DNA from 3 places in the Paenibacillus sp. Z3-2 genome. Region 1 is predicted to be linked to each of the others. Evidence: predicted binding sites of a transcription regulator. Region 1 holds the regulator's gene; each other region holds the start of a gene.
What was found. The regulator LexA, encoded in region 1, represses DNA repair genes until DNA is damaged. The targets are predictions, from matches to a motif close to CGAACATATGTTCG.
Positions count from the first base shown of each region.

Region 2: the regulator LexA is predicted to act here: its motif matches at 3,012-3,025, upstream of addB (helicase-exonuclease AddAB subunit AddB).
Region 3: the regulator LexA is predicted to act here: its motif matches at 2,411-2,424, upstream of recA (recombinase RecA).

Region 1 is NZ_CP096397.1:3,765,886-3,776,695, forward strand. Features, by position in the region: gene M1D71_RS16870 (ABC transporter substrate-binding protein) at 1-1,285, opposite strand, end outside; gene M1D71_RS16875 (carbohydrate ABC transporter permease) at 1,386-2,258, opposite strand; gene M1D71_RS16880 (ABC transporter permease) at 2,271-3,200, opposite strand; gene M1D71_RS16885 (HAD family hydrolase) at 3,785-4,576, opposite strand; gene M1D71_RS16890 (hypothetical protein) at 4,605-5,114, opposite strand; gene M1D71_RS16895 (DUF896 domain-containing protein) at 5,240-5,449, opposite strand; gene M1D71_RS16900 (LysM peptidoglycan-binding domain-containing protein) at 5,545-5,922, opposite strand; gene lexA (transcriptional repressor LexA) at 6,220-6,846, shown strand; gene M1D71_RS16910 (aldehyde dehydrogenase) at 6,950-8,218, opposite strand; gene glnA (type I glutamate--ammonia ligase) at 8,710-10,038, opposite strand; gene M1D71_RS16920 (MerR family transcriptional regulator) at 10,171-10,581, opposite strand; gene M1D71_RS16925 (methionine gamma-lyase family protein) at 10,664-10,810, opposite strand, start outside.
Region 2 is NZ_CP096397.1:4,647,726-4,658,535, reverse strand. Features, by position in the region: gene M1D71_RS20795 (Na/Pi cotransporter family protein) at 1-999, opposite strand, end outside; gene M1D71_RS20790 (class I SAM-dependent rRNA methyltransferase) at 1,513-2,889, shown strand; gene addB (helicase-exonuclease AddAB subunit AddB) at 3,090-6,593, shown strand; gene addA (helicase-exonuclease AddAB subunit AddA) at 6,590-10,810, shown strand, end outside.
Region 3 is NZ_CP096397.1:2,397,180-2,407,989, reverse strand. Features, by position in the region: gene M1D71_RS10820 (regulatory protein RecX) at 254-991, opposite strand; gene recA (recombinase RecA) at 1,277-2,341, opposite strand; gene M1D71_RS10810 (competence/damage-inducible protein A) at 2,584-3,840, opposite strand; gene pgsA (CDP-diacylglycerol--glycerol-3-phosphate 3-phosphatidyltransferase) at 3,947-4,534, opposite strand; gene M1D71_RS10800 (YajQ family cyclic di-GMP-binding protein) at 4,856-5,347, opposite strand; gene M1D71_RS10795 (hypothetical protein) at 5,501-5,671, opposite strand; gene M1D71_RS10790 (helix-turn-helix domain-containing protein) at 5,764-6,819, opposite strand; gene M1D71_RS10785 (DUF3388 domain-containing protein) at 6,886-7,653, opposite strand; gene M1D71_RS10780 (DUF3243 domain-containing protein) at 7,851-8,114, opposite strand; gene ymfI (elongation factor P 5-aminopentanone reductase) at 8,235-9,005, opposite strand; gene yfmH (EF-P 5-aminopentanol modification-associated protein YfmH) at 9,007-10,287, opposite strand; gene yfmF (EF-P 5-aminopentanol modification-associated protein YfmF) at 10,291-10,810, opposite strand, start outside.

The sequences.
Region 1 (10,810 bases):
TACGCAAATCCTTCGTTCCTTTCGGATTCAAACCATTGTAGTTAACGTCCTCTGCCAATTTACGTTTCCCATCTTCTTTGGTGAATGTTTCACCTTCTACGCCCCACTTGGCGAACTCTTGCCCCTCATCACTGTAGTACAGCCAATCAACGAATTGCATAATGGCTTTGAAATTTTCGCTCTTTTGAATTTTCCCGGAAATCATGACACCGTTTTCAAGTCTCGACCCGGACATCAGCTGTCCTTTTGGTCCACCAGGTACTGTAATCTTCGCAACCGAGAATTTACCCTCTCCCAGCGTTTTGTTCATATCATTTCGGTGCAACACCACCGTTTGGGAATTACCATTAATCATGAATGATTTGCCGGATACAAATTTCTGTACAGCCTGATCATCATCCTGTGTAAAACTCTCCTTATCGAGCAGCCCTTCGGATACCAATTTGTTAAAGTACGTTAGCATTTCCTTATACTCCGGTGTAGTAGCCGTGTACACAAATTGATCCTGATCTTCTTTATACGTCAGTCCATTACCAAAACCCCATCCAGCCTTGGTGCCAAAACCGGTAGCAGCGATGTTCAACGTACTATTGAATTGGAATCGGTCCGAAAACGGAATGGAATCCGGATAGATCTCTTTTAGCTTTTTGGCTGCATCATACAATTCGTCCCATGTGGTCGGGATGGCAATGTTATTTTCCTCAAAAACATCTGTTCTTACGAGTAGTGTGTAATCTGGCCATACTTCTTCATGAAGACCCGGAAGTACATAGTACTTTCCATCTTCCTGTCGAAGTCCTTCGAGTTCATCTTCCAATCCCCATTTTTCCACTTTATCCTTGAAGTTCGGCATCAAATCAATATAGTCGCTAATCGGCAAAATCGCACCGGAAGATACAAATGCAGACTCTTCACCTGGGTACGTTTTAGGAATAACCAGTGGTGCATCACCAGAACTAATCAACAGAGATCTCTTCTGAGAGTAGTCGCTCATAGGTACAATCGTTGGCTCAAGCGTAACACCCGTCAATTCGGTGATTTTATCAAAAAGTAACCAGTCTTTTTTATATGGATAACTAGGTTGATCACTATATAGTATGGAAAGATTAAATGGCTCTGTCGCTTTAAATGTGTCCCCTACATTGTACTTCTCCATCGCAGCGTTGGTCTGAACTTCTGTGACGTCACCTCCAGTTCCAGTACCGCTGCTACATGCTGCCAGAACGACGGTCATCATTGTTGTCAAAACCATTTTACCGACAAACTTACGTGGCTTTTGATTCATTTAGGTTATCCCCCTGAATTTGGTTTAGGTTGACCTTGCCTTAAAACTTTTTAAATAACCTCTAAAAGTTAATCATGTGAATCATTCTAGTTGCTACGTATTACTGTTTAACAGACCCCAACATGATACCGGTTACAAAGTATCTTTGAACAAATGGATAGATCGTGAGTATCGGCAAGATGGTTAATACCATCGTTACAGATTTAATATTGGCAGCAATCTGTGTCAGGTTATCAGCTGAGGTTGCACCGGCAGATGCCCCGCTGGTCGCTCCTGCAATCATATTGCGCAAATAAATGGTGACTGGGAATAGTTCTTTTTTGTCCAAATACAGAAAGGCTGGGAACCATGAATTCCAATGGCCCACTGCGTAGAACAGCACCATGGTTGCCATAACCGCTTTACTCAGCGGCAATATAATGCGTAACAAGATCCCGTAGGTGTTCAACCCGTCAATAGAGGCAGCTTCCTCCAGTTCTTCAGGCATATTCTCAAAAAATGACTTCATGATCAGCATGTTGTATATGCTAATTGCGCCAGGAACAACAAGTGCCCACATGGTGTTGTTGAAGCCAAGAGAATTAATCAAGACATAGTTTGGAATCAGTCCACCACTGAAGAACATCGTGAACACGGCGAACATCGTCAGAAACTTGCGACCCATCAACCTCTTTTTGGACAGGGCATATGCGAAAATAGTCGTCATGAACATGGAGATTAACGTACCTACCACGGTGTAAATAATCGTATTTTTATAATTGGTCCAGAACATGCTGTCACGTGAGATGGTCTTATACGTCTCCACATTGAATCCTCTTGGAAACAGACTAACCTTGCCCGAATTAATATAAGACTCACTGCTGAAGGATTGTGCCACGACATTCAAGAATGGATAGAGCGTTATAAATACCACGAATAGCAGAAAGATGACATTAAAAACTTTAAATACCTTATAAGATCTGGATTCCTGCATGATGCTCCTCCTTTACCATAAGCTTCTTTGTGTCAGTCTGCGTGAGATGGCATTTACGGAGAACACCAGAATCAGACCGATCAGCGATTCGAATAAGCCAATTGCGGTAGCATAACTGAAGTTACTGGATTCCAGTCCGACCCGATACAGGTAAGTGGAGATTACATCAGATGTCTCATAAATAAGCGGATTGTACAAGAGCAAAATCTTTTCAAATCCAACAGCCAGGAAATTACCCATGTTCAAAATCAATAACGTCACAATGGTTGGCAAGATACCTGGAAGCGTTACATAAATCGTTTGCTTCCAGCGATTGGCTCCATCAATACGCGCAGCTTCATACAAAGAATCATCAATGGTTGTCAGTGCAGCCAGATACAATATCGCTCCCCAACCCATACCCTGCCATACCTCTGAAGTGATATAGATTGTTCTGAACCATTCAGCCCGCTGCATAAAAGGAATACTGTCTCCGGTGAAGAAAGCCACCAGTCCATTAATGGAACCATTCACTGCTGTCAGTTGCAGGATCATACCCGCAACGATAACGATGGACAGAAAATGAGGCAGATAAGACGCGGTCTGTACAAACTTTTTGAATCGTTTACTTTTCACTTCGTTAAGCATCAAGGCAAAAATAATTGGAACCGGGAATGTAAAGAGTAACGCAAGTCCACCCAACATCAGCGTATTACCGAATACTCTCCAGAAGGTAGGGTCCTCAATGAACATTTTGAAGTATCGTAATCCAACCCACGTTTCTCCAAATATACTTCCCCCAGGAACAAAACGTCTGAACGCAATCACATTACCAATCATCGGTCCATATTTGAAAATAAGGAGATAGATGATGGGAAGGATCAATAGTGAATACAGCTGCCAGTCTTTGCGAAACAAGGTTGCTGCCGTTCGTAATCTGCTCTCTTTACGTAAAGATGTCATGGTTAACGTTGTTTTAGCGGTTTCCGACTCCATGTGTTTTCACTCCGATCCAGGACTTGATAAGTAAGAGTAATTCATGTACAACCCCATTGTTTCTCCTGTTGTAGAAGACAACAACTCCTTCAACTTCACCCCCACTACAAAATAGATAATAGCCGAATGTAAGCGATACCATTTTAGTGTGTTATGTAGAATCACACAATCCAAGGTGCTTCACATCATGAATTAGCACTTGCCAGGTGGTGTGATCTCCAAATCGAAAGAAGGTCTTTAAACAGGTGAAGCGCTTACAATAAACCAAAAATAATAAGCAACAACTCCTGCTTCCATTCGATGAATTAAGTCAAAAGAAATTGCTTTAGGACAATCTATATACTAGTCATACTAGTATGTTAGTTATATTCTAATCCAGCTTCCCCTTAATTTCAATAACTTTTAGCAAAAAAATTATTATCTCATTTAACAAGGTAAATTAGCCAATAGTGCCCAATAAAAAAACATTGGCAACTTCACGAACGACATTATCGTTCAGTGAAGCCTCCAATGTTTCAGGGTGCTGAGGTAAGATGTTATAGCTGATCTGCTCAGAAATTAGCAATAAGCTGATCTAATTCCGATAAATGCGTTATTTCATGGTCAGGTCCATACGTTTCATTGTTGGTCTTATGTTCACGGTTAATCCATACGGATTGGATGCCAGTTGATAACGCACCACGAATATCCGTCGTCAACTTGTCTCCCACCATCATGCTCTCTTCCGGTTTAACTCCCAGTTTACTCAAGGCATGTTCAAAAATCGAAGGATCCGGCTTTCCTTTTCCAAAGTTACCCGAGATAATAATCTCATCAAAGAAAGGAGTCAATTCAGGCACACCGTCCAACTTCTCTTGTTGCAAAGCTGGACAACCGTTCGTTAACAGCAGAAGTTTGTACTTCCCTTGTAGTTGACGCAAAGTATCCATCGTTTCTTCGTATACATGGGGTCTGGATCTCCGTTCTACGCCAAACTGCGAAGCCAGTTGTTCAGCAAGATCTTCCCGATCTATACCCAACTTCAACAAGCCACGACGCCAGGATTCTTTACGATAAACAGGAGCAAGTTGTTCCAACTGACGGAACTCAGGTTGATCTCCACCGGTAAAGTTAGCCCATAGGCCTTCAAACGGATTGATTCCAATCATTTTGGTAAAAGGAAAGGTTTCATATGATTCATACAGTCCACGTGCCTCGTTCCGAACGGCTTCTTCAAGTTCTTCCGGTTTAAGTCCAGTCTCTCGCGCTGCGATTAGACAAGTCTCATGAAAAGCTTCTCGAACACTACGCTCATCCCATAATAAAGTATCATCCAGGTCGAACAAAATCGCTTTTAACGCCATTCCGATCATCTACCCCTTTATGCAATAATTACTTTTCAACGGTTTCCACGGTGATCTGGTGTGCTTTTGCAAACTTCAGCAAACGTTCTGCGATCGCATCTGTATCGTAGCGATTCAATAACTTGGTAAACACCCATCTTTTCCCGCGACTGTTATGTTCGATAACGACTGTACCTGGTTCAATTCTGAATTTGACGATATCATCAACCCCGATTGAACGTTCACGATTCCCCTTCGTCGTTATAATCCGATTACTGCTGATCTTGATATACGGACGACGAAGCATGAAGATGACTGCCAAAAATACGTAAAGCAGCATAGTCACCCAGTCCCAGGTTGTCATTGGAGCTTGTACAAGGAATGTGCTCATAAACAGATACAAAAAGGCAAGACCGATCAAAAATATAGGGAACAACAGGCTGCGTCCTTTAAAGACTTCTTCACCTGGTGTACCTGTGATTGGTTGACCACTTTTTTTGCGTTGCTGATTTAACTGCTTGGAATTTTTCTTAACCGTTCTCTCGAACGAACGCGACATGAGAATCCCCCTTATGTGTCTTTGTATCGGCTTACATAACTGTAAACCAATATTTCCCCCTATAGATTGCACCCTCAAAATAACAGGAAGAAACCTAAATATCATAATGATATCATTAGGTTTCGTTAGTGTTTGAGTTTGCCTTGGTGGCCTTTGTCATTCTCATCATCAACAATCTCAATGGTATCCAGTTGTTGTCTGAAATTGCTGCGAATATTACTTAAATAAATCTCTCTTAGCTCGGCACGTTCAGTAAGTTCTTCCTCCGACAATCCAGTGGACTTTTGCTTACGAGCCAATTCGTTTATGCGTGCTACCAGACTATCTATATCCAAGCTTGTCCCCTCCAAAAATACAAAGTCATATTAACTTTGCCATGATAAAGGCAGCTTGTCAAGCTGACACGCGCTAAGACACAGTAATGTGTATTTTATTCTGCAAATTGCGGTAGAGCTAATACCTGACCCACTTGGATCGAAGTCGTATGAAGTTGATTCACTTTCTTAATTGCTTCTATATAAACACGTGTATCCATATTCGACGGTTTGTGTTCCAAAGAAATACTCCATAATGTTTCCCCTTCTGAAATGGCTACCTTTCCTCCTGGAAGAACATCATTCTCATTGCCAGCAAATACAGTTAAAACAGTGCTACATCCAATAAATATAATCAAAGAGGTAATGGCCACCTTTAACATCCATGAAGAAATCTTGAAACGTGCTAAAACCTTCTTGTAGTTCCCTATGTTGGACTTCACCAGTTCCGAATTCATTGGTTCATAAATGCTTTGATAAGTAGAATATCTCATTTAATACCCGCCTCCAAACGTTTGTTCCTATCTGTTGGAATCAATATAACACGAACATTTGTTTTGTTCAATAGCTTTTTAGAACAATTGTTCGCTTCTTTTTTTGAAGGAGAGACATCCTTATTTAATTTCTCTTGCACAGTATTTGTAGTATTCTGCTCTAACTTTTGTACAAATTCTGTTCTGAAAGTTAAAAAACACTGATTTAATGCCATTTTATTTAGAACTTATGTTTGTACGAACGGAGGTTCTATGTTATAATTTTCCCAAACGTTACTAAAATGGGGTTGATACGGTATGTCGAAGATATCCAGCAGGCAGCAGGCTATTCTGGAGTTTATACGAAATGAAGTCCGGTTGAAGGGGTATCCTCCTTCCGTACGGGAAATTGGTGAAGCGGTTGGACTGGCTTCCAGCTCAACAGTACATGGACATTTGGATCGTTTGGAGAAAAAAGGGTTGATCCGACGCGACCCTACCAAGCCAAGAGCTATTGAGCTTTTGAGCCAGGAAGAATCTGAGCATTCTCATCAATTTGCTCATAGCGTTGCACGTATTCCTGTCGTTGGTAAGGTTACAGCCGGGGTTCCCATCACTGCAACCGAGAACATTGAAGACTACTTCCCTCTTCCTACGCACTATGTAGGCGAACAGAAAGTGTTTATGCTTTCGGTAGTCGGAGATAGTATGGTCGAAGCTGGAATCGTTAACGGGGATTATGTTATTGTCCGTCAACAGCAAACTGCTGATAACGGGGATATCGTCGTTGCAATGACTGAAGACGATGAAGCTACAGTGAAAACGTTCTACAAAGAGAAAGATCATATTCGCCTTCAACCGGAGAATGCGACCTTCGAACCTTTACGTTTGAAACACGTTAGTATTCTGGGTAAAGTCATTGGCCTTTTCCGAGATATTCATTAAACATGAGTAACAAAACTAGATGCAATGGAATAATACAAGCAAAGAGGTTGCCCTAACGAACAGGACAACCTCTTTGCTTGTTTTATGTTGTTTTATCGGCTAATTATTCACTGCGTTTCAGAACACTCTTGTGATGAGAGAACACATCAAAACTCTGTTGTCCGTGATATGAGCCCATACCGCTCTCTCCTACACCACCAAACGGGAGATAATGAGATGTCATATGAGAAAGTGTGTCATTAATACATCCCCCACCGAAGGATACTTGATTCAGAACCTGATTCTCCAGCTGCTCGTCCTGTGTGAAGAGATATAACGCCAATGGTTTTGGACGGCGGACGATCTCATCCAGCATCGGGTTCAGGTCACAGTACGTAAATACAGAAAGAATCGGACCGAATATCTCTTCTTGCATGACATGTGATTCCCAGTTCACATCTCCAAGTACAGTCGGCTCAATAAGCAACTGCTCACGCACAGAACGTCCACCAATTAGCGTTTTACCATCATTAAGGAATTTCGACAATCGATCAAAGTTACGTGCGTTGACAATATGCGGAAAATCAGCGTTCTGTAGCACATCATCTCCAAATTTATCTTTGATCTCTGCACCAATCAGATCGATCAGTTCATCATGAACTTGTTCATGCACGAGCAAGTAATCCGGAGCAACACAAGTTTGCCCCGCATTCAGGAACTTACCGCGAACAAGACGCTGTGCTGCCAGCTTCAGATCTGCATCGCTATGAACTATAGCCGGACTCTTACCCCCTAGCTCCAGGGTTACAGGAGTCAGATGCCCTGCTGCTGCCTTCATAACAATGCGCCCAACCCCCGTGCTGCCTGTGAAGAAAATATAATCAAACTTCTCTTTTAACAATGCTGTGCTAGCCTCAACTTCACCTTCCATAACGGCAATATACTCTTGAGGGTAGATCTCCTGAATCAGATCGTACGTCAGACGAGATACGGACGGTGTTAATTCAGAAGGCTTAATAACTGCACAGTTACCGGCTGCAATTGCTCCAATCAGTGGACCGAAGGCCAATTGGAAAGGATAATTCCAAGGTGCAATAATAAGAGCCACTCCGTATGGTTCAGGGTAAATGGTACTCACCCCATCCGACATAGCCGAACTGGTTGGGACTTGTCTTGGTGCAGCCCATTCCTGCAGGTGTTCTAATGCAAATTCCAATTCACCCAGCACAATACGAATCTCGGAACCATAAGCTTCTGTCTCGGATTTGTTCAGATCAGCCCGAAGTGCATCTTGAATCCGTTGCTGATACTTTTCAATTCCTTTTCTAAGCTCCTGAAGAGCATTAATCCTATAGTCGATATTCTTGATTTGTCCTGTATAAAAAAAATGCACGTTGTGCTGTCACCAGTTGTTTTGCTTGATCCATAGAGTGGGAAAGGTACTATTCTTTCTATTTCATGTATATCAGGTTGCCTTAGAAGGTATTATGTAAGTCTCTCACTTCCAATTCAGTTCGAGTTTTTTGCGCTTTAAAAATAAGGCTAACTTCTTTTTCTCTTTAATAGGTTAAAAGACAGGTGAGTATTGTAATGCAGTATAAAAAACTTATTGAGATACCACTTATCAAATGCAGACCTTAAGTAAAACATAGGAAAGTTCCCCTTCTATAAAAGGAAGTTTTACAAAGATCTAAATCAACGATCTACTGGATTTTGTGATAAACATTTTAGCCTTGGTGACAGACAAAATATTGAAAAGTTATATTGGCCGCTGAAGAATAATTCGGGGGATTCTGTGGGTACTTTATTTTTTCGTTGATTTGATCTACTCCCGCCCACAAAAAGAAAAAACCCTCAGCGCTAGAGCGCCAAGGGATTAAGCTATTAGTACAACGTGATATATTGATCACGTTCCCATTGGTGGACTTGTGTTCTATACATATCCCACTCAATTTCTTTCAGCTCATAGAAGTGAGCCAAGGCGTGGTCGCCGAGAGCGTCACAGATGACTTCGCTGCGGATCAATTCATTCAATGCTTCTTTCAGGTCAGCTGGCAAGCTTGGAATGCCTTCTTCTACACGCTCTTCTTCTGACATGATGTAGATGTTACGGTCAATTGGAGCTGGTAAGGAAAGCTCACGTTTGATTCCGTCCAGACCTGCTTTCAACAAAACAGCCAAAGCCAGGTAAGGGTTAGCAGCCGGATCCGGGTTACGAACCTCAACACGTGTACTCAGACCACGTGAAGCTGGAATACGGATCATTGGGCTACGGTTACTAGCAGACCATGCTACATAACAAGGTGCTTCATAACCAGGTACAAGACGTTTGTATGAGTTCACAGTTGGGTTAGTAATTGCTGCAAACGCACGCGCATGCTTCAGAGTTCCAGCCATGAAGTGACGTGCAGTTTTGCTCAGACCCAACTCGTCCGACTCGTCAACGAATGCGTTCTCATTGCCTTTGAACAAGGATTGGTTACAATGCATACCGGATCCGTTCATACCAAACAGCGGTTTCGGCATGAATGTTGCATGTAAACCATGCTGACGTGCAATCGTTTTAACAACGAGTTTGAACGTTTGGATCTGGTCTGCTGCTTTCAGAGCATCAGCATATTTAAAGTCGATCTCATGCTGACCTGGAGCTACCTCATGGTGGGAAGCTTCAATCTCAAAGCCCATTTCTTCAAGTGTGATAACGATGTCACGACGACAGTTTTCACCAAGATCCGTAGGCGCAAGGTCGAAATAACCACCTTGGTCATTCAGTTCGTTAGTCGGGTTTCCTTTTTCGTCTGTTTTGAACAAGAAGAACTCGGGTTCAGGACCGACGTTAAAGGAAGTGAATCCCATATCTTGGGCTTCTTTCAGGTTTCGTTTCAAGATGCCACGCGGATCTCCTGGGAACGGATTACCATCCGGAAGATATACGTCGCAAATCAGGCGTGCAACACGGTTCTCTGCAACCCATGGGAAAATAAGCCAAGAATCTAGATCTGGATAGAGGTACATGTCGGACTCTTCAATACGTACATAACCTTCAATGGAAGATCCATCGAACATCATTTTGTTATCCAGAGCCTTAGTCAACTGGCTCACAGGAATCTCAACGTTTTTGATAGCTCCAAGCAAATCAGTAAATTGCAATCGAATGAATCGTACGTTTTCTTCTTTCGAAATGCGGAGAATGTCTTCTTTTGTATAACTCACTATAACCTCTCCCTTTCTTATCTGCGTATTTGGCTTGCCTGTTATATTTGTACATTAGAAAGTTCCACGGGTCAAGGAGTCTGACATCACAAGTACATGATTTCGTCTCACTCGCCAAGTTATGCGAACTTACTATTTATTAAAGAAACGGGAAAGCTCTCCCTGAATGAGAGATACTTGACCAGGTCTCTTACCTGATACAAGCTGCTGCTTCAGCAAGCGGTGCAACTGCGTGTCGGACAGCTCTCTGCGTTTGACTTCAGTATCTGGCGTGATAACTGTAGCTTCCTCGGATTCTTTTGAAACAGGATTCATCACTTGTTTGATCCCTGCGATGTTAACTCCTTTTTCAATCAAAGCCTTGATCTCTAGCAATCTCTCTACGTCATTAAAAGAGAACAAACGTTGATTACCTGACGTTCTCGCAGGAACAATCAAGCTGTGTTGCTCATAATAACGAATCTGCCGTGCGGACAGATCCGTAAGTTTCATTACGATACCAATCGGGAATAAGGCCATATTTCTGCGAATTTCATCACCCATGTTCATCAACCTTCCAGTCATCTATTCTTCACCCTATTGTACATTTAGTTGTTACCAAGTGTCAATGATGTGTTAGATAAACTCACAATAATTTACGATCTTTCATGGTCTGTAACGCCATTAAAACGCCATATTTGACATGAGAGTACGTTAACCCGCCTTGCATATACCCGATATAAGGCTCCCGAATAGGTGCATCGGCTGACAATTCCAGACTTCCGCCCTGAAT
Region 2 (10,810 bases), 880 kb from region 1:
AGCCACGGGTGACTTCGCCGCGGGGGCGTGGACCGGTGGTTTTTTGTGCCAGATTGGCAAGTAACAGAACGGCAAAGCAAGCAGTGAACTGGTGATGTTAAAAAGGGTCTGGGCATGCGCGATCTGTGCCCCATTGTCCGCTGACAGCCAAGCCGAAGCTGCATGCAGCTGGCCGATCAGCGGCATGAACAACAGTGCTCCCGCAATGTTTAATACAACATGGGAGGCTGCGACAAATTTGCCTGCGGATGCTCCGCCCGCGGCAGCAATTACAGCAGTGATGCAGGTCCCCACGTTGGACCCGATCACAATGGCGATACCGATCTCCACAGGTAATACCCCTGTGGCTGCGAGCGTAATCGCCATGCTAATGACAGCCGCGCTGCTGTGAATGAGCGCCGTGAGACAAGCGCCTGCCAGGAAGCCCCACCACAAGCTGTCGGCCGAGCGGTCGAGAAACCATTGAAATACGCCCATGCTCCGCAGTGGCAAGGCAATGGATTGCATGACCTGAATGCCTGTCATGACAAGTGCAAATCCGGCAGCTGCGAGGAAGCTGTATTGGATGTTAAACAGAGTCTGCCGCGTGCGTTCAGGAGCGGCTAGATTGCGTTCACCAAGTACAACAAACATGGCCCAGCCCGTCAGCGACAGGACAAGCAGGGGCAGGGAAGCACGTCCGATCTGCAGACCTACCAGCTCCGTTGTCAGGCATGTCCCGATGTTGGTGCCAAGGATGATGCCGAGTGTGCGTCCATAGGTGATCAATCTGGCATTAGCCAGTCCAATGGTGAGTACGGTGACCGCAGTACTGCTCTGCAACAGGGCCGTTGCCCCTGCGCTGAAGGCCATGCCTTTCCAGGGAGCAGAGGTAGCTCGATTGAGCCAACCTGCCAGCATGGGCCCAGCCATGCGCTGCAAGGCGGTTTCCATCAACTTCATGCCACCAAAAAAGATAATAAGCCCATATAGTAGGGGCAATATAACATCTCTAAACATAAAAATATCATTCCTTCCGTTCCGGTTCCTTAACTCATCCTATGAGTAAATAAAGACAACCATGACAAGCCTAAAGGAATTCAGAGGGAAGCGAACCTTAATCCCCCCCATTCGAAAGATACGGTGATTCGAGCAAACGTAGCGAAGAAGACGAAATTGTTACCGAAGAAGCGAAGCGCTCGCCTTTATCCCCGGATTTTCCCTTTGAGAAAAGGGAGTTCAAAAAATCTGGGGATAACAGCGATCAGAGGAACAATTCGTCGCCGTAGCGTCACTTAACTGCCGCACCCCAATTCGAAAGATACGGTGATTCGTGCAAGCGTAGTGGAGGGGACGAAATCGAATCTGAAGAAGCGAAGCGTGCGCCTTTGTCTCCGGATTTTCCCTTTAAGAAAGGGAATCAAAAAAATCTGGAGGCAACAGCGATCGGAAGATCGATTCGAACCCGGAACGCCATTTACGCGCCGCACCAAACCTATCTTTTCAACTAACTATGAAAGAAGTGGATCTACCTTGCCATCAGTTACACTCGAACGCAGTCGCAAAAAGCGGCTTGAACATGCACATCCATGGATATTTAACAACGAAATTGCCTCTGTTGACGGAAACCCGGAACCGGGAGATCTGGTCAATGTATTGAATCATCAAGGTCGCTATCTGGCGACAGGTTATTACAATCCCGCATCTCAGATCACAGTAAGGGTCGTAGCGTATCAACCGCTGGAGTCCGAACAGATGGACACCGCGTTCTTTGCAGCGCGATTCCGCGATTGCTTGCGTCATCGGGAACGCTTTATCCAGGATGGAGAGGCATATCGTCTCGTTTATGGAGAAGCTGATTTTCTACCAGGACTGATTGTTGACCGTTTCGGTAGCATCCTTGTTGTACAGTTGCTTACACTCGGCATGGATCGTTGCCGTGAAGCTATCGTACAGGCACTCATTGAAGTGATGCAGCCGGAAGGCATATTTGAGCGCAGTGATGTCTCGATTCGTGAACTGGAAGGTTTGGAACAAACCAAAGGCCCATTGTACGGGGATTGCCCGCGGCATGTCACCGTTACAGAGAACGGACTACTCATTAAAGTGGATATCGTAGAAGGACAGAAGACAGGTTACTTCTTCGACCAACGCGAAAATCGTGCAGCCATCGAACCGCTTATGAAGGGGTGGGGCTACAAGAGTGGAATCACACTCCAACAGACCGAGCAGGATGGCACAGAGCAGCTGTTGCCAGTGAATAAAAGCGGTAAAGTGGTTACATTCCCTTATTGGGATGGCGCTACCGTGCTGGAGTGCTTCTCACACACAGGCAGTTTCACGTTGAATGCTTGCAAGTATGGAGCCAAAAAAGTGACATGTCTTGATATTTCGGAGCACGCCATTGAGAGTGCACGAACGAATGTGGAGCTGAACGGTTTTACCGATCGCGTAGAATTCGTTGTTGCTGATGCATTCCAGTACTTGCGTGAACAAGTGAAAGGGCTGGATGAGCGTACCGCACGTGCACGTGCAGGCGAACAAAAAGTAGATACATCCAAAGCGCTTGCAGCTGGCGGTAAAACATTTGATGTAGTCATCCTCGATCCTCCTGCGTTTGCCAAAACGAAATCAGCAGTTAAAGGTGCATGTCGCGGTTATAAGGATATCAACCTGCAAGGAATGAAACTGGTTAATGAGGGCGGATATTTGGTAACAGCCAGTTGTTCGTATCATATGCGTCCTGATCTCTTCCTGGACACGATTGCGGATGCGGCGGAAGATGCTGGCAAAGTGCTGCGTCTAATCGACTGGAAGGCAGCAGGTAAGGATCACCCGCAAATTTTGGGCGTGGATGAAGGACATTACCTGAAATTTGCTATCTTCGAAGTGCGCAGTAAAAAGAATTAATTGTACGAATTAAGTTCCAATGAAGTATAGGTCAAGTCTAAAGTCCACAGTGTGAATAGCTGCGGGCTTTTTGCTGTTTTGCTGTGTTAACGGAGATGATCTCCGGTTTTACCGGATAGTGGCAAACGTATGTTCCGAACCAAGTCAGATATGTTATACTGGGAATTAAAATCTTGTACGTGTGGTTTGGAGGATTAGACATGTCCGTTCGTTTTGTTATTGGCCGGGCAGGCAGCGGCAAAAGCTCGCTGATTACCCGGGAAATTACATCCCTTCTTCAAAAGGAGCCGCAAGGTAAACCTTTGATTTTACTCGTTCCGGAACAGAGTTCCTTTCGAACAGAGCAAGCATTGGTGTCTTCTGGAGCAATTAAAGGTACGATGCGTGCAGAAGTGCTCGGCTTTCGCCGTTTAGCCTACCGCATAATGCAGGAAGCAGGCGGTTCTGCTCGTATTCCAATCGGAGCCGAAGGCAAAAAGATGCTGCTCTACAAAGTCATCCAGCGCCGTAAGGATGAATTGAAGCTATTTGGTGCATCTGGCAGCCAGCTGGGTTTTATAGGGGAATTAAATGACTTATATAGTGAATTTAAACGTTATGAAGTTGATCCATCATTGCTGGAAGAAGGGTTGTCTGGATGGAATATTTCATCCTCTTCGCCGATTCTGGAGGATAAGCTACATGACTTGAATCTGATATATCGTGACTATGAACAGGAACTGACCGAATTATATATTGATGATGAAGACACGTTGACCGAACTGACAGAGCGTTTGTCGGAAAGTTCATTGCTGCAAGATGCCCAGATCTGGATTGATGGTTTTCAGGGATTCACGCCACAGGAGATGAGTGTGATCGGTCGGCTCATGTTGCAATGCTCTTCCGTGACGATTGCCCTGACATTGGATCGCCCTTATGATCACGGTGCTTTGCCTGGAGAACTGGAGCTGTTCTATCCCACGGCAAGTGCTTACGCGCGTCTCAAAGGAATGGCCGAAGAACTGGGTGTAACGAGCGATACAACTGTACTTGATTCGGAGACTCCACCGAGATACAAGGATCGTCCGGGACTTGCTCATCTGGAGGCAGGCTTTGATCGCCGAATTCGCTGGAAAAGTGAAGGCCTTGATTCCGGAATCCGATTGGTCGCAGCTGAGAACCGTCGAGCTGAGATGGAGGGAGCACTCCGTGAGATGCGGCGCTTGGCGCAAAACGAAGGTGCGCGTTATCGGGATATGGCCGTACTTGTTCGTCAGTTGGATACCTACGCTGATATAGCTAAACCGTTATTCAGAGATTATGGCGTGCCCGTCTTTCTGGACCGCAGAAGAAATGAACTTCATCATCCTTTATCCGAGTTTATCCGTTCCGCACTCGACATTGTTCGTCGACACTGGCGTTACGAGGATGTATTTCGCTGCGTCAAAACGGACCTACTGCTTCCGCGTGATGGTTCCATCACCCGTGAAGATATGGACCAGCTTGAGAATTATGTATTGGCTTGTGGTATTCATGGGTATCGCTGGACTGACGGCAAACCGTGGAAATATGTGCCAAGCCTTTCGCTTGAAGACAATGGTCAGGATGGCCGTAGTCGAGGACGGGATCAGATGCTGTCTTTAATGGAGAGTTGTCGAACGGTCATTACAGATTCCATGGGTGCTTTTGAGAAACGAATGAAAAAGGCAAAGACAGCCAAAGCCCAATGCGAGGCACTATACAGATTGCTGGAAGAGGCCGAGATTCCATGGAAACTGGAGAGTATGTCTGCTGAAGCTAAGGCTCAAGGTGACCCCGAACGGTCGAGAGAACATCGGCAGATGTGGGGAGCTGTGTTGGATTTATTGGATCAGATGGTTGATATGATGGGGAATGAACGGCTGGATATCACTCTATTTGCCGGGATGATCGAGACCGGATTGACCGAACTGAAGCTGGGTCTGGTACCACCAGCACTTGATCAGGTATTGGTCGGTTCCATGGATCGTACACGTCTTCAGGATATCAAATACGTATTTATTCTCGGTGCAGTGGATGGTGAACTGCCTGCTGTACCTCAGGAGGATGGAGTATTAACGGAGCTGGAAAGATCGTTGCTGACAGAAAGAGGCGTGGCGCTTGGACCAGGAGCAACAAGACAGATGCTGGATGAACGTTTTCTGATCTATACAGCACTTACAGCGGCAAGCAGCCAGTTGTGGCTGAGTTATCCGGTTGCTGATGATGAGGGAAAAACACTGCTTCCTTCCGAGATTGTCCGTCATGTACGGAAGATGTTTGGTTTACAAGAACAGCCATTGCTCGCTCAACCACCGGTTACGAACTCGGAAGAAACTCATTGGTCCTATGTCACCCATCCGGGTCAGAGTCTGTCTACGCTCATTGGACAATTGCGCAAATGGCGCCGTGGAGAAGACATTCCAGAAATGTGGTGGGCGGTCTACAATTGGCATGTATCTCGGGAGACAAGCAGACCTCAGCTAGAGCGGTTGCTGGGATCGATCTTTTACCGTAATCGGGCATTGCCCCTACGTACAGCTACCAGTCGCAGATTGTATGGCACAGAGGTGAGAACGAGTGTTTCACGAATGGAGCGGTTCGTAGCTTGTCCGTTCTCCCATTTTGCTTCGCACGGGCTGCGCCTCAAAGAACGGCAATTGTACCGTCTTCAGGCTCCTGATATCGGACAACTGTTTCATGCTGCATTGAGCCAACTGGCTATGCGATTGCGTGAAGAAAATCGTAGTTGGGGCAGCTTGACTCCAGACCAATGTCGCAAGGAAGCCGAGCAAACGGTGGAGCAGATTGCACCGCAACTGCAAGGAGAGATTTTGTTAAGCACCAAGCGATACGGTTATATTTTCCGCAAGTTGAAGGACATTGTTAGCCGGGCATCCGTTATTCTCGGTGAACAGTCCAGGCGTGGAAGTTTTGAACCGATTGGGTTGGAGCTTGATTTTGGACCGGATAAAACACTGCCACCTCTGCGATTTGAACTGGAGAATGGCTGTGTGATGGAGATTGTGGGTCGGATTGACCGTGTGGATGTGGCAGAAGGAGAGAACGGTCTGCTATTGCGTGTCATTGACTACAAGTCCAGCCAGACGGATCTCAAGCTGCATGAAGTGTACTATGGTCTGTCATTGCAGATGCTCACCTATCTGGAGGTGTTGCTTAGTGCTGCCGAGGAATGGCTTGGAGAAACGGCTATGCCGGGAGGAACGCTGTATTTCCATGTGCATAACCCGTTGTTGCAATCCGCAAATGGCCTGACATCGGAGCAGGCCGGACAAGAACTGTTGAAAAGGTTCAAAATGAAAGGTCTGCTGTTGGCGGACCGGGATGCAATTGCGCAAATGGATAACACCCTGGATAAAGGGTATTCAGCCATTATTCCGGTTGCCCTTAAGGCAGACGGCAGTTTTTATAGCAGCGCTGCAGTAGCTACGCCAGAGCAATGGGATACGCTGCTTGCTTCGGTTCGGAGTAATATCCGCGAGATTGGCACCCGAATTACGGATGGGGATGTGGCCATTGAGCCTTATCGTATTCAGCAGGAAGTGGCGTGCACGTTCTGTCCGTATAAGCCTGTTTGTCAGTTTGATGAGAATATTGAAGGAAATGAATATAACCTGTTGTCCAAACCGGGCAAACAGCAAATCTGGGATATGTTAGCTCACACCAAGGGAGGGGAAACATCATGACGAATATGCCAAAACCGGAAGGAAGCTTCTGGAGTGATGACCAATGGAGTGCCATCTCCGAAAGCGGAGAAGACATTCTGGTTGCGGCTGCGGCGGGATCAGGCAAGACAGCTGTATTGGTTGAACGAATTATTCGCAAGATTGCAGATCCCTCCCAAGGATTCAGTGTGGATCGCTTACTTGTTGCCACGTTTACCAAAGCGGCGGCCGCCGAGATGAAACAACGGATTCGGGAAGCGCTGGAACTTGCGCTGGAAGAACAGCCTGGAGAAGAACATTTGCGTAAGCAGCTGTCGCTGCTTGGGCGTGCATCTATTACAACATTGCATTCATTCTGTATGGAAGTCATTCGCCGTTACTATCAGCAAATTCCGTTGAATCCGGCTTTCCGTATCCTGAATGAAAATGAAGCGGAAATCATGCGGCAGGAATTGCTCGAAGAACTCTTTGAGGAAAAGTATGGTGAAGAAGATGAAGGCAGTACATTCCGTGAGTTGGTGGACTGGTTCAGTGGAGAGCGAAACGATGATGCCATGCATCGACTTGTGCAACGATTGTATGATTTCTCCCGCAGTCATTCCTGGCCGGATCATTGGCTCTCAGAGATGGCATCCGCTTTTCAGGTGGAAAGCGTAGAGAAGCTTGGACACTCAGCATGGGTTCAGAGCATTTTGCGTGATGCGGCACTTGCCTTAAGTGGTGCAGCAGGACTGCTCCGTCAAGGCATCCATATTTCCATGCAGCCTGAAGGTCCGGCACCATATGCAGAGACGTTAAAAGAGGACCTGGTGATGGTGGAAGAGCTGTTGTCTGCGGTTGAGGTTATGCCATGGGAGAGGTTGCCTGAAGTGTTTCAACCCGCTGCATTTGGCAAACTGAAACCCTGCAAAAAAGATCAGACGGACCCGGCATTACAGGATCAGGTGAAGGAACTCCGTGAAGCTGCGAAAAAGGCAGTTTCCGACCTGAAAGGTTCATTGTTCGGAAGAACTGCGTTTTCGTTCTGGCAGGAGCTGGAGCAGGCGGCGCCACTCATGCAGGAACTGTCGAGGCTGGTTAGTACATTTGGAGAACGTTATCGACAGGCCAAACAGGAACGGGGGCAAGTTGACTTCAGTGATCTGGAGCATTACTGCCTTCACATTTTGCGACATGAGGATTCAACGCCTGAACTGTCGATGCCTTCCGATGCGGCTATGGAGTACCGTTCGCGGTTCGATGAAGTATTACTCGATGAATATCAGGACACCAATACGGTTCAGGAAGATATCGTGAAGCTGATCTCCAGAGAAAATCCGGGTAACCGATTCATGGTAGGTGATGTCAAACAGAGTATCTACCGTTTTCGGTTGGCTGAGCCGGGTCTATTTATGAACAAGTATCGCCAGTATGGAGCGAGCACACGTGAGGATGGAAGTGTTGAAGATCGCCTGAGTCGTACAGGCCAACGTATTGATCTTGCACGGAATTTCCGCAGTCGTGCAGAAGTCGTGCATTCGGTCAACATGATATTCCGGCAACTCATGAACGAAGGCGTGGCAGAGATTGCTTACGATGAACGAGCTCAGCTGGCATATGGGGCTACGTTCCCATCAGAGACGCTTGGCGATGAGGCGTATACACCTGAACTCATGCTGATTGATCGTCAGGGCGGTGGGCCTGATCTGACAGAGAGTACGGATGAGAATGGGGATGCATCGATCTCCGCAGAGCTGGAGAGTGCCGAACTCGAAACAGCCCAGTTGGAAGCACGGGCGATTGCAAGGCGTATTCGTGAAATGGTTGGGGACACGGACAAGCCTGCGCTCCATGTATATGACAAAGCCCTGCAAACGATGCGCCCGGCACGTTACGGCGACATGGTCATTTTGTTGCGTTCGACCTTGATGTGGGCTCCGCTCATGATTGAGGAATTCAGACAGCAGGGAATTCCTGCTGGAGGAGAACAGAGCAAGGGCTACTTCCAGGCTACAGAAGTGGAAATCATGATGTCTCTGCTTCAGCTTGTTGATAATCCAAGGCAGGATATACCGCTCGCTTCAGTGCTGCGTTCCCCGATTGTCGGACTGGACGAAGAGGAGCTGGCACAGATTCGTCTTGGTGACAAAAGACAGTCATTCTATGATGCGGTTATATCAGCTGCTGGAGAATGGAACGATTCCTCCACGAATGCCGTACAACAATCCCGGCAGGATAACGATCCTGATTCCAATATGGTCCAGTTGCAGTGGCCGGAAGCCTGGTCAGAGATGGAACAGGGACAGCGGGAAACAGCAGCTTCTGTCGAGGCAGAGATCCTGGATGATGGATGTGAATTCGGTGTGCATACAGATGGAATTCAAGATGCTGGTTTTACCGGGAGCGCAAGCGAAGATATGGGCATAACGGAGATTTCAGGCTCGGAGCTTGAGCAAAAGTTGATCCGATTTATGCGTCAATTGGAGCAGTGGAGACTTGAGGCGAGACAAGGCAGTCTAAGTGAACTGATCTGGCGTATGTATCGGGAAACCGGGTATTTGGACTGGGTTGGTGGTCTTCCAGGAGGCCTGCAACGTCAAAGTAATCTTAAGGCACTGTACGATCGCGCACGACAATATGAGGAATCAACTGCGAATCGCGGCTTGTTCCGCTTCCTGACTTATGTCTCCAGACTGCGGGAAAACGGGGGAGACCTCGGAACTGTAGCAGGTAGTTCAGGTGAGCAGGACAACGCCGTACGTATTATGACCATTCACCGGAGTAAAGGTTTGGAGTTTCCGATTGTCTTTGTCGGGGGCATATCCAAAATGTTCAATCAGCAGGATCTGAACGCACCGTTTCTCATGCATAAGGAACTGGGATTTGGTCCGAGGTTTGTGGATCGTGAGAACCGGGTTGCCTATCCTACACTAGCCAATCTGGCGATTCGTCGTCGGGCCCAATTTGAACTGCTTGCTGAAGAGATGCGTGTGCTGTATGTTGCGTTGACCCGTCCCAAAGAGAAAATGATTTTGCTGGGTACCGTAAAAGATGCATCGAAAAAAGCACTGGCGTGGTCTCAGGTCAAGGATAGCCCTGATCTGGCATTGCCGGACTATCTGCTTGCTGCCGGACGGAGCTACCTGGACTGGATTGGGCCATCCCTGATGAGACATCCAGATGCGGCTGTGCTGCGTGAACTTGCAGGAAGCAATGATTCATTCTCAGCCTGTCTTGCAGATGATCAATCACGATGGGCGATTTCTATTATTTCTGCCGATCAGGTATCCCGTGACCATGTGGTGGATCAGACACTCGGAGAAGAAGACGGGATGACTGAGGTGCGGAAAGAACGAATTGCTGCGCTCAAAGCGGTTCAGCCTGTGAGGTTGGCTCCATCCTCAACTGTAAAAGAGCTGACGGAGAGTGCACAAAATGTAGCTAACCAAAACTTTGGAGATGAAGGTACAGATCCAGGAATCTCTCAAGCAGAAGAGACACACCTGATTCGCGAGGTTGATCAACGGCTTTCGTGGACTTATCCCTATGAAGCAGCAACTCAAGTAGCAGCCAGCACATCTGTGACCGAATTGAAAACGTTACTTGCGATGCAAGACATCCAGTCCGTAGAGGTGATGGAGGAACTGGGAGAACAGTCCGAGAGAATATTAGATCACAACACTTCAGGAATGAATTACATCAAGGGTGAAGCAATCCATGTACTACGTGGCGCATCCGTTGAATCTATCGAGCATGAGGCTGAATTAGGGTCAGTTTCAAACAGTACGGTGAACGTTTCGGGTGCGGGATCTGAGGGTGCGTCTTTCAAATTGCACCTGCGTCGTCCCAAATTTATGGGGGAGAAACAACTGACTGGGGCAGAACGAGGGAACGTGTATCATACGTTGATGCAGCATCTGCCTATAGATGGATCAGGCATTGATTCACAGCTTATTGAGCACACAATTGGGCGACTGGTGGAGCTTCAGATTTTGCTGTCCCATCACGCGGAGGCTATCGAACCTGAAGAACTGGTCGGATTCTTCGATACAGAACCAGGGAAAGAACTGTTGCGTGCAGAGTGGGTAAAACGGGAGATTCCGTTTGTGTATGGACTTCCGGCACATCAGTCCCCTGTGGAATGGCTCCATGAACGTGCAGCGAACTCAGATATGCAGATGCTAAATGAAGATCGCAAAATGCAGGCAACGATTGAAAACGAAACGGTGCTTGTACAGGGCATTATCGATTGTCTGTAT
Region 3 (10,810 bases), 1.4 Mb from region 1:
AAAACCTTACATATGTTTGGGAATAACGAATACTCACGGCGATCCCCCGCCGATTTTCATTTCACATGTACATGTCTCCATGTACTATTCACTGTTTCCAGCGAACCCATAATTAAGAATGGTATAAATCTTAAGAAACCGAAACCGCTTTTTTGGAAGGAAAAAGGGTTGTCCATTTCTTACAGACTCATGTCCATTTTAGTATTTGACGAAAGAAATTGTCAAGAGAATGCAGTATAGAGACTCTAGTCGGCTAATCCCATAACAACGCCTCGTCATCTTCAGGGTCCCCAGCCTCATCTTCTTCCATTAAACAATTCACAACTCGGCGCACCATATCCATTGAAAAACCACGTCTCATTAGGAAGGGAAGCGTTTTATGTTTCTTCTCTTTCACGTCCCCTTTGACCTGATTCCACTTTTTGCGTCCGGCGCTCAGAGCAGTCTCAAATTCCGCATCTGTACTGATACCTTCGAGTGCCTCAACAATGAGATCATTGGCAATTCCCTTTTGACGCAGCTCTTGCCTTATCCACAGTTTTCCCTTCCGCTTGCCCTCCATACGCTGTCTTGTCCATTCCTTCGCAAATAGATCGTCATCCACCAGCTTCTCTCGCTCAAGCCGATCCAGCGCCTCTTCAATCAATGATGCATCAAACTCTTTCTGACGAAGTTTCTGACTTAACTCATGCCGTGTACGAGGTTTATGCTCCAAGAAACGCAGAGACTGTGCGTAGGTCCGCTGTCGCTCGTCAGCTACGATGATTTCTTCCAGATCCTTCTTCATAAACGTGTTGCCCTGCGTCATCCTGTATTTAATCATCACGTCTTCAAGGACCGTAATGGAGTGTATGCCAAAAGTGATGCGGTAACGAGCTTGTCTGCTTTTCGTTCGTTCTACCCGTGTAATGGTAAGTTCTTCGTTGTCCGGAAATTGGGAGAGGCCATCCCCTTCTGCTTCTTCATATAAATCCTCGTCATGTTGATCCATTCAGGTCTCCCCTTTCATAACTCTTTCCATCTGAGCTCTACGCCAAGCGTTCATTCACCGAAGATCGTTAACGCTAATACAAAAAGCCGGGAACTCAGCCCGGCCTTTTCTCTCACAGTCATTGTACTAACAGCCCCTGTCCATTGGGACAGGGGCTGTTAGCACACCGAGAACACTCCCACCACAATTCCTTATCCAAATCGAGCAAAGCTCAATCAGACAGGGTTACGGAGTTCAAAGGGCGGCGCCCTCTGGATCCTCCCTACAAGGGAGGATTTAGGAAGATTACTCGTTGATTTCGAATAATTCTTGTTCTTCTTCTGCTTCTTTTTGTTGATCTTCACTAGTTGGCGCAGGAACTGCAGTAGTCAAGTTACTAGCTACACGAATTTTTTGTTCAATGATTTCAGCAATGTCCTTATGCTCTTTCATGAACTGCTTCGCGTTCTCACGGCCTTGTCCTAAACGCTCACCTTCGTATGAGTACCATGCACCACTCTTGTTAACGATGTCCAGCTCTGTACCAATGTCAATGATACTGCCTTCTCTTGAGATCCCCTCACCGTACATGATATCCACTTCCGCTTGTTTGAACGGAGGTGCGACTTTGTTTTTCACCACTTTAATACGAGTACGGTTACCAATCATGTCATTCCCTGATTTGATACTCTCAATACGACGTACATCCAGACGTACCGTGGAATAAAACTTCAGGGCTCGACCACCAGGTGTTGTTTCCGGGTTACCAAACATAACGCCGACTTTCTCACGAAGCTGGTTAATGAAAATTGCGATTGTTTTGGATTTGCTGATTGCACCAGACAATTTACGTAGAGCTTGAGACATCAAACGCGCCTGTAAACCGACGTGTGAATCACCCATTTCGCCTTCAATCTCTGCTTTTGGAACCAATGCAGCTACAGAGTCAATAACGACGATATCTACTGCACCACTGCGCACAAGAGCTTCTGCAATTTCCAGCCCTTGCTCACCCGTATCTGGCTGAGATAGAAGCAATTCATCAATGTTAACACCCAATTTGCTTGCATATTGAGGATCAAGAGCATGCTCGGCATCGATAAATGCTGCTTGTCCACCAACGCGTTGTACTTCAGCGATCGCATGTAATGCGACAGTTGTTTTACCTGAAGACTCAGGTCCATATATTTCAACAATACGGCCTTTAGGCAAGCCGCCTGTTCCTAATGCAATATCCAAAGCCAAGGAACCACTGGGAATAATTTCCACGTTCATATGAGTGGACTCACCCAGTTTCATGATGGATCCTTTACCAAATTGCTTCTCTATTTGACGGAGCGCCATATCAAGCGCGGCACGACGGTCTGACAATAAGCTCACACCCTTTACTGTTTATAAGATAATGATACCTTGTTTTAACACGTTTGCCAAGCTTTTTTTCGAACATACATTCGTTTTTTTGTGAAGGCCGAGGCGCCTCTTCCTCTAAGAAACTTTCCATTAAACAGAAAAAAGAACCGTAAACAAGGCTGTTACGCCTAATTCTACGGTTCTTCCGTCTTCCTTAATTATACTTGCTTGGAACTCTAAATGCAATCCAAGCTGTTAACTAATCAACCCATCGCCACAAGTTTTTGCCATAAGCGATAGAGAATTGCTTTGGCCGAGCGAATGCGAACAGTCTCGCGATTACCATTGATGCGCAGTTCATGAATCTCGGTTTCTTTTCCACGTTCAGCAAGAGCGATAAAGACAAGTCCAGGTGGCTTGCGTTCCGAATATCCCGGTCCCGCTACACCCGTAACGGCCAGACCAAAATCAGCATCGCCAATCATTCGGATCTGCTCAGCAAGCACTTTTGCGACTTCCGGACTTACCGCCCCTGGCGCCTCTTCACCTTCCAGATAATCATGAGGCACATTCAGCAGCTTTTCTTTAATTTCATTAGAGTAACAAACAATTCCACCCTTAAGCATCGATGCACTTCCAGGTACAGATGTCAGACTTTGCATGACAAGCCCTCCTGTGCAGCTCTCAGCAGCACTAAGCGTCAGACCCATATCAGACATCATGGTTACAATTGTGTACTCTATAGGCACATCCTCGTTCGCGTAGAGATGTTCTGTCAACCGCTCACGAATCCGGACTTCCATCGCATCCAGCTTCAGCATCGCCTCCCCCTCACTTGCGGCCTTTGTGGAGACACGTACTGTAACTTCACCCTCACTCGCATAAGGAGCGATCGTAGGGTCTGTCTGCGCATCAATCAGATCCAGAAGTCGATCTTCCAGAGCAGACTCACCAATACCTGCGAATTTAAGCATTCGGGAATAGATCGGCATTTCTTCTGTAAGTACATGCTGGAACAGCCAAGGCTTGACTTCCTGTTCAAACATTGGAATCAACTCTTTAGGTGGTCCAGGCATCACAACATAATATTTATCATTGTCAGAAATCGCATTTCCTGCAGCTAGACCGGTTTCATTGGCGAGAGGTGTCCCACCATCAATTACGATCGCTTGACGTCGGTTATTCTCTGTCATTTTCACATTACGATCTCTGAAAAAGCTCTCAATCTTGTCCATGGCTATTCGATCTATATGGAGTTTACGGTTAAGAACTGCTGCCAGCGCATCCTTGGTCAGATCATCTTGCGTAGGCCCTATACCCCCGGAAAATAAAATAACGTCTGCGCGGCCCTGTGCAATACGAATGGCTTCACTGAGTCGAGTCAGGTTATCACCAACTACCGTTTGGAAATATACATCGATCCCGATCGCAGCCAATTCACGAGATAGGTATCTGGCATTGGTATTGACGATTTGTCCAAGCAGCAACTCTGTGCCAACTGCAATGATTTCTGCCTTCATTAAGCATCCTCCTGTACACGTGTTGGGTTATCAAAGGGCAATAGGATATTTTCCTATTGCCCCTGACCCAATGCTTCTTTCATGTTACCCAGTTTAACGCCAACTGTTATGCTTTCGTTAAATGAAGCAAATTTTTGTTTTTGATAAAGTAATCGATACCCGACCAGATGGTAATAAGCGCTGCTGCCCATACTGCGATAATATCGACGTGAATACCTGTGTATGAAAACGGGAAATTGTTCAACAGCAACAAGACAATCGCCACAATCTGCACTACAGTCTTCAGCTTGCCCCAGTTACTGGCGGCGACAACTGAACCATCCAGCAACGCAATTTGACGCAAGCCGGTAACTGCAAATTCACGACTAATAATAACGACTGCAATCCAGGAATCCAGCTTGCCCATCTCTACAAGCGAGATCAAAACTGCAGTAACCAACAGCTTGTCTGCAAGTGGATCGAGCAGTTTTCCCAGATTGGTAACCATGTTATTTTTCCGCGCAAGGTACCCGTCAATTCCATCTGTGCTTGCAGCGATGATAAAAATAACAGCAGCAATCAGTTGATTATACGGAAGCGAAAGGCTTCCAAGTTGCAACGGCTCTGGATAAAATGGAAAATCCACGAGCAGGAACACCATCAAAAAAGGGATTAAGCAAATTCGTGCAAGCGTAATCCGGTTGGGTAAATTCACAAGACGCCCTCCCTCATATCCTCCATTACTCCAAACATTCATCTTAATCCCGTTATCATCATCCGGAACATGAAATGTACAATTTCAATGTCAATCCATATTAACATGATCCCACTATGTAGAAACGCAAAAAATAAAGTCAACCGCTCAAAAGCAAAACCGCTTTAAACGTTCCGGTGACTTCCAGAAGTGTACTGCTTTTCACAAAGTCAGCAAACGATGAGGACTGGACTTGATGCATGACTGCCAGCAATGCACACTTAGTATAATATACGCCCCAATACAGTGTCAAAAAACACTTCTGCTACAAAAAAGGCCATATTACTTGAAATTTGTATATTGCAAATCCAGAGGCAGGTTAGCACCGTTTAGCATCTGCATTACCGCTTGCAAATCATTTTTACTCTTACCTGTTACCCGGAGCTGGTCTCCCTGAATCTGACTCTTCACCTTCATCTTGGAGTCCCGAATCAGGATATTAATTTTTTTGGCGATATCCTGGTCAATGCCCTGTTTGAAATTCAAACGCTGGCGGACTGTTCCAGAAGAAGCCGGCTCTACTTTGGCGTAATCAATGTTCTTCAATGGTAGACCACGCTTCGCCATTTTGGATTGCAGCACATCAATGACAGCCTTGAGTTTGGTCTCATCATCAGATACGATCGTTAACGCATCCTTATCCAGTTTCAGACTGCTCTTGCTGCCCTTGAAGTCATAACGAGTGCCAATTTCCTTCTCGGTTTGTGTAACGGCATTTGTCAGTTCTTGCAAGTCCATTTTGGACACGATATCAAATGAATTTTCTGAACTCAAACCAGTCACCCTTTCAGTTAATCGTATGTTCTGTAACATTATAGAGGATACCTTAAGTAAAAGTCTAATTTCAAAGGGTTTTCTTCAAAGAAAAAAGCATTTTTGGCTTCCACCCAGGTGGTTACCAAAAATGCTTGCTGGTCCAGCTTCCAACTAAGAGCGGCTCCGGTTGGGTTGTCTGAACATATCGAGCACACCCAGAAGGACATGCGCAAGTCCAAATCCCAATATTCCGTAACCCCAAGCACTTGGAGTCAGGTAATAACCCAGGAGGCTGACAATAATTCCTAAACCCGTTACGATCCAGCTAACTGTCACAGCCATCCACCTCGCCTTCACCAAAAGTTAATTGCAAGTTAAGACACCGTTATTGTCTCCTGCAGTAAACTCGGTTATTCGCTACCAGTGGTGATCCCTTAATTGGTACCTTCTGTACCGTCCGTTGATCCATTTTCAACGCCTGTGGATGAAGCTGTACTACCACTGTCTTCACCAAGCTTCAGACGGATCCGATTGGTTGCCTTGCCATCCGTTACAACTTGCCCACCAACCTCAATCGTGGTCGCTGCAGCGTAACCGGACTTAATATACATTCCTGCACTATCCAGTTCAAAGGTAAAGCTGTCGCCTTCGGCTGTATTGCCATACTCCAGCTTCTCTCCACTGGAATTCTCGCCCTTGTACACTTCCAGCCAACTATGACCTGTTGCTTTAATCGTAACCGTTACAGGCTGGCCTGCACTCCCGTTAACTTTAAAGTTCGTAATATTTCCTGATTTTCCGTCTTCTGCAACCGTTACAGTAGACGGTGAGTTATCGGCAGGTGGTTCTTCCTCAGTTCCTTCTATCTGTCCATCCGTTTGGCCATCTGTCTGTCCATCCGTTTGACCATCTGTTTGACTGTCGGGCTGTCCTTCAGTGTCTGTACCGCCACCGTTGCCTCCCGCGTCGCCCTCAGCGCCTTTGTCCGTCGCAGGCGGGTTGCCTTCTTGTCCGTTATCGGCTGGTTGATCCGGTTTATCCTCAGGTTGTTGCTGACTGTCTGTAATTTTGACCGAGTCCAGCCCCTGATTATCTTCAGGATCATCCTTGTTCAATACGACGTAAGCATACAACAAAACAACAATCAGAATCGGGAAGGTCCACATCAGTGCGACAGACATCCATCGATTACTACGTTCAACTGGACGGCTGGAACGCTTCTGAATAACCGGTTCCATCGTTGCTTCCGCCTCTTCTGCCGGTACGTCTTTTTTGTGTCCCTCCAGCAGCTCATCAGGGTTCAGTCCCACGGTCTCCGCATAGGTTTTAATGAAAGCACGCACATAGAAGCTGCCCGGAAGCACTTTGTAGTCTCCTGCTTCTATGGCCTCCAGATACCTCTTGCGAATTTTTGTCATTTCCTGTACATCGTCAAGACTCATCCCTTTTTGCAGCCGGGCCTCTCTTAACTGCTGACCCAGTTCAGACATGCCATCTCCCCCTTATGTTTATCTCTTGAGTTGTTGCTAATCTATTCCATGATTCCGTACGGTTCCTTACAATTCGTCGGTGTAGCTAGCCGTAAACGTATCATAAATAATTTCTTCATTCGGATTGTTGCGAAGTTCAATAATAATATCAAAATTATTAAAATCATATTCGGATTCCTGTACAAAAATATCCGGATGTTCAATAACCTTGGTACTAGGCATGGTCATAATATCCTGCAACAAATTGTAATGACGCTCACTGGAGCGAATGGTACTAACAATACCGTCAATAATGAACACATTGTTTGGGTTCAATTCGTCCTCGGAGAGTTGGCTCCTTATGGTCTGACGAAGAAGTGTGGAGGAAACAAATGTCCATCGCTTCATTGCACATACGCTACCCGCAATAATGGACTCCGTTTTGCCAACACGAGGCATTCCACGCAAACCGATGACCTGATTGCCTTCCCTCTTAAATACTTCACCCAAAAAGTCCACAAGTAACCCAAGTTCATCTCGTGTAAAACGAAATGTCTTGCGATCATCCGAGTCACGGTCAATATATCTGCCATGACGTACGGCCAGAATATCCACCAATTTAGGTTGACGCAAAGCCGATACGGTGATGCTGTTTACCTTGGCAAGCATCTCACCAAGCAAACGGATTTTCTCATCGTCATCCGATTCAAGCAGCATGCCTCGGGTTTTGCCTTCCACACCGTTAATGGTCAATATATTCACTTCAAGCATCCCCAGCATAGAGGCTATATCGCCTAACAAACCGGGTCTGTTCTTATGTATTTTATATTCCATATACCATTGTTTAGATTCCATTTCAACACCCCGTAATGCATTATTCCACATTATTCGACAGCAACAGAACGTGTCCGCTGGACAACAATCTGAGACATCTTCTAAAAATGGGTCACGTTAATGATATATAAAATGAAAATGAATTACAAGAACAGCTCTGTAATCCGTTTGTAATCATTAGAGAAAAGCCCCCTTGCGGGAGCTCTTCATCTGTAATCTTATGCGTTTTGTTTGGCCAATTTGACCATCAGGGTCGCAATCGTACGACGCTCATCAGCATCGCCGACATCCCATAATTCTTTCAATGCCCGGTTGGAATGGTTCGCTGGATCGACTTTCTCATCGAGGAAATCGCCGATTTCATACGCAAGTTTGTTGATGGTATCTTCACTCATTCCCATCTTCTCTGCTTGCAGTACGCGGTCACCCAAGAACTTCTTCCATGTGTCAAAACTGGAGAGCACTGTTTTTTCTGTTGACATGATAAATCCTCCTTAGCTGTCGCATGAGATTTAAAATCAACCAGTTGTAATATGTGCTTTCGAGACATTTTATATACGAGCATTTTGAAAATATTAGAGACGGCTGCTTTCCAACAACCTTCACGTTAACCAACCGCCATTTGGACTAATAATCTGCCCATTGATATAACCCGATTCAGGGAGCGCCAGAAAATAAACCAGTGATGAGATTTCATCAGGTTGGGCAAGTCTACCTGCCGGAATCTCCTCTTCCAGCATTTTCAGTTCACTTTGATCGAGATGGTTCAACATGGATGTCTGAACTGCGCCAGGTGCCACAGCATTTACGGTTACTCCGGATGGCGCGAGTTCTTTCGCGAGCGCTTTGGTGAATGCATTCACCCCGCCCTTGGTTGTGGAATACAGCACCTCACAAGAGGCGCCTGACAATCCCCAAATCGACGACACATTAATAATTCGGCCATACCTTTGGGAGATCATGTGAGGCATCATTTCCTGTGTACACATAAATGTACCTTTCAAATTGATTGCCATCACTTCATCCCAGATCTCCTCTGTAACATCAGACAACATTCCATAGTGCGAGATCCCTGCGTTGTTCACAAGGATATCTGGCATGAGATTGTGTGACTCCAGCTTCTCACGCATACGCTCGATCTGTTCACGGCTGCGAAGATCCGCAGACACGGTCATGATCTTGCCACTGCCCTGTTCCATGCATCGTCTGGCCGCTTCATTCGCTGCTTCATGCGATTTCATATAGTGTATAACGACATTCATTCCCACTCTGGCGAAACGTTCTGCGATAGCCGCTCCGATACCACCGCTTGCTCCAGTAACCAGTACAGTCATTTCCCCAATTGCCTTCAATTGTCCTGTTCCCCTCTCCATATCAAGGACTCACGACTAGCGATACAGCCAGTTGATCCCAGCGAATATGCTCTCTCAGTCTGAGATTCACATCTTCCAGTGTAATCGATTCATAAAGTGGGAGCATATTGAAGAAATCACCGCCACGGAATTGCTGACGTGTGAATTCATGTGCAATGTTCTCCGGAGAATTGAGCATACGCAAATATCCGCCTATTTTCTTTTTGCGTGCACGTTCAAAGTCCGTGGATTCAAACCCTTTCTCCACAATAGCATCCACTTCTTCACGTATACGCGCGAGTAGTTGATCCGGGTCTTTCGTATCACCACCTATGGCCGAAAACGCATATTGCGGCGAACTGTTATACTCATATCCAAAGCTATCGGAGATCAGATCCTCGTCATAAAGCTTCTGAAATAACTGTGTGCTTGAGCCGAACAGAAGATCCATCATTAACTGCGTTGTCATATCTCGTCGCAACAATTGTTCTCCAGTGAGTCCAACGTCCGTCTCTTTGAATCCAAACAAACATTTGGGCAGTGAAACAGCCAGCTTCGCTTCCCTTCTGGCTTCGCCTACCTGCTCAGGCTCTTGTTCGAAGAAGCGTTGAATACTCCCCTGGGGCTTGTAATCTTTCTGTTTCTGGTTCGAACGAACCATATCAATGACTTCCTGTGGATCTACACCACCCACGACGAACAAGAGCATATTACTCGGGTGATAGAAGGAGTTATAGCACTCATATAACATCTCTTTCGTAATCGTACGGATGGACTCCACCGTTCCTGCAATATCGATATGCACCGGATGTTTCTGATACATGGCTTCGATTAATCCAAAATAAACACGCCAATCCGGATTATCAGCATACATGTCAATTTCCTGTCCGATGATGCCTTTTTCCTTTTCCACATTTTGATCCGTGAAGTAAGGGTTTTGCACAAAGTCGACTAATGTTTGTATATTTTCCTTCACATGTTCGGTCGCTGAAAACAAATAAACCGTCTGATCAAAGCTCGTAAAAGCGTTAGCTGAGGCACCATGAGATGCAAACGTGGCAAAAATATCACCCGTTGGTTCTTCAAACATTTTATGCTCCAGGAAATGGGCGATCCCATCCGGAATCTTCACTTCTTCCTGCCCTTCAACCTGAAAGTGATTATCCACTGACCCATACTTCGTTGCAAACGTAGCATACGTTTTCTGGAATCCCGGTTTAGGCAAAATATAGACATGCAGTCCGTTATCCATTACTTCGTAATATAGTGTTTCCTGCAAATGCTCATACCGAATGCTCTCCACCGATTATTCCTCCTTCTCGTCCCGCAAGAAATAAATCGTATCCAGACGGAATTGTTCTGCCGCCTCACGAACATCTTCCTTGCTGATATGTTCTACCTGTGCCAACAGTTCTTCAGCCGTTCTCTCTTTGCCTGACAACTGCCGATTGAAGTCATAAGCGATCATCTCAAAGGCGGAATCCTGCATTTCTTTAAGCAGGTTACGAATCATCGCTTTGGTTTGGGACATTTCGAGATCACTGATCGTTCCACTTTTCATTTCTTCCAGCTGTTGTTTGATGATGGTTACGGCCTTTTCATAATTGGGGATTTCAATCCCGGATTGAATCGTTGCAATGCCTTTATGTCCGTCATATCGCGAAGACGCGTAATACGCCAAGCTTTCTTTTTCACGTACATTCACAAATAGCTTGGAATGCGGATATCCGCCAAGAATACCGTTGTACATTAATGCTGCTGCATATTGAGGATCTCCATAGGTGATCGATGTGCGGAGTCCCATATTGAGTTTTCCCTGACTCACA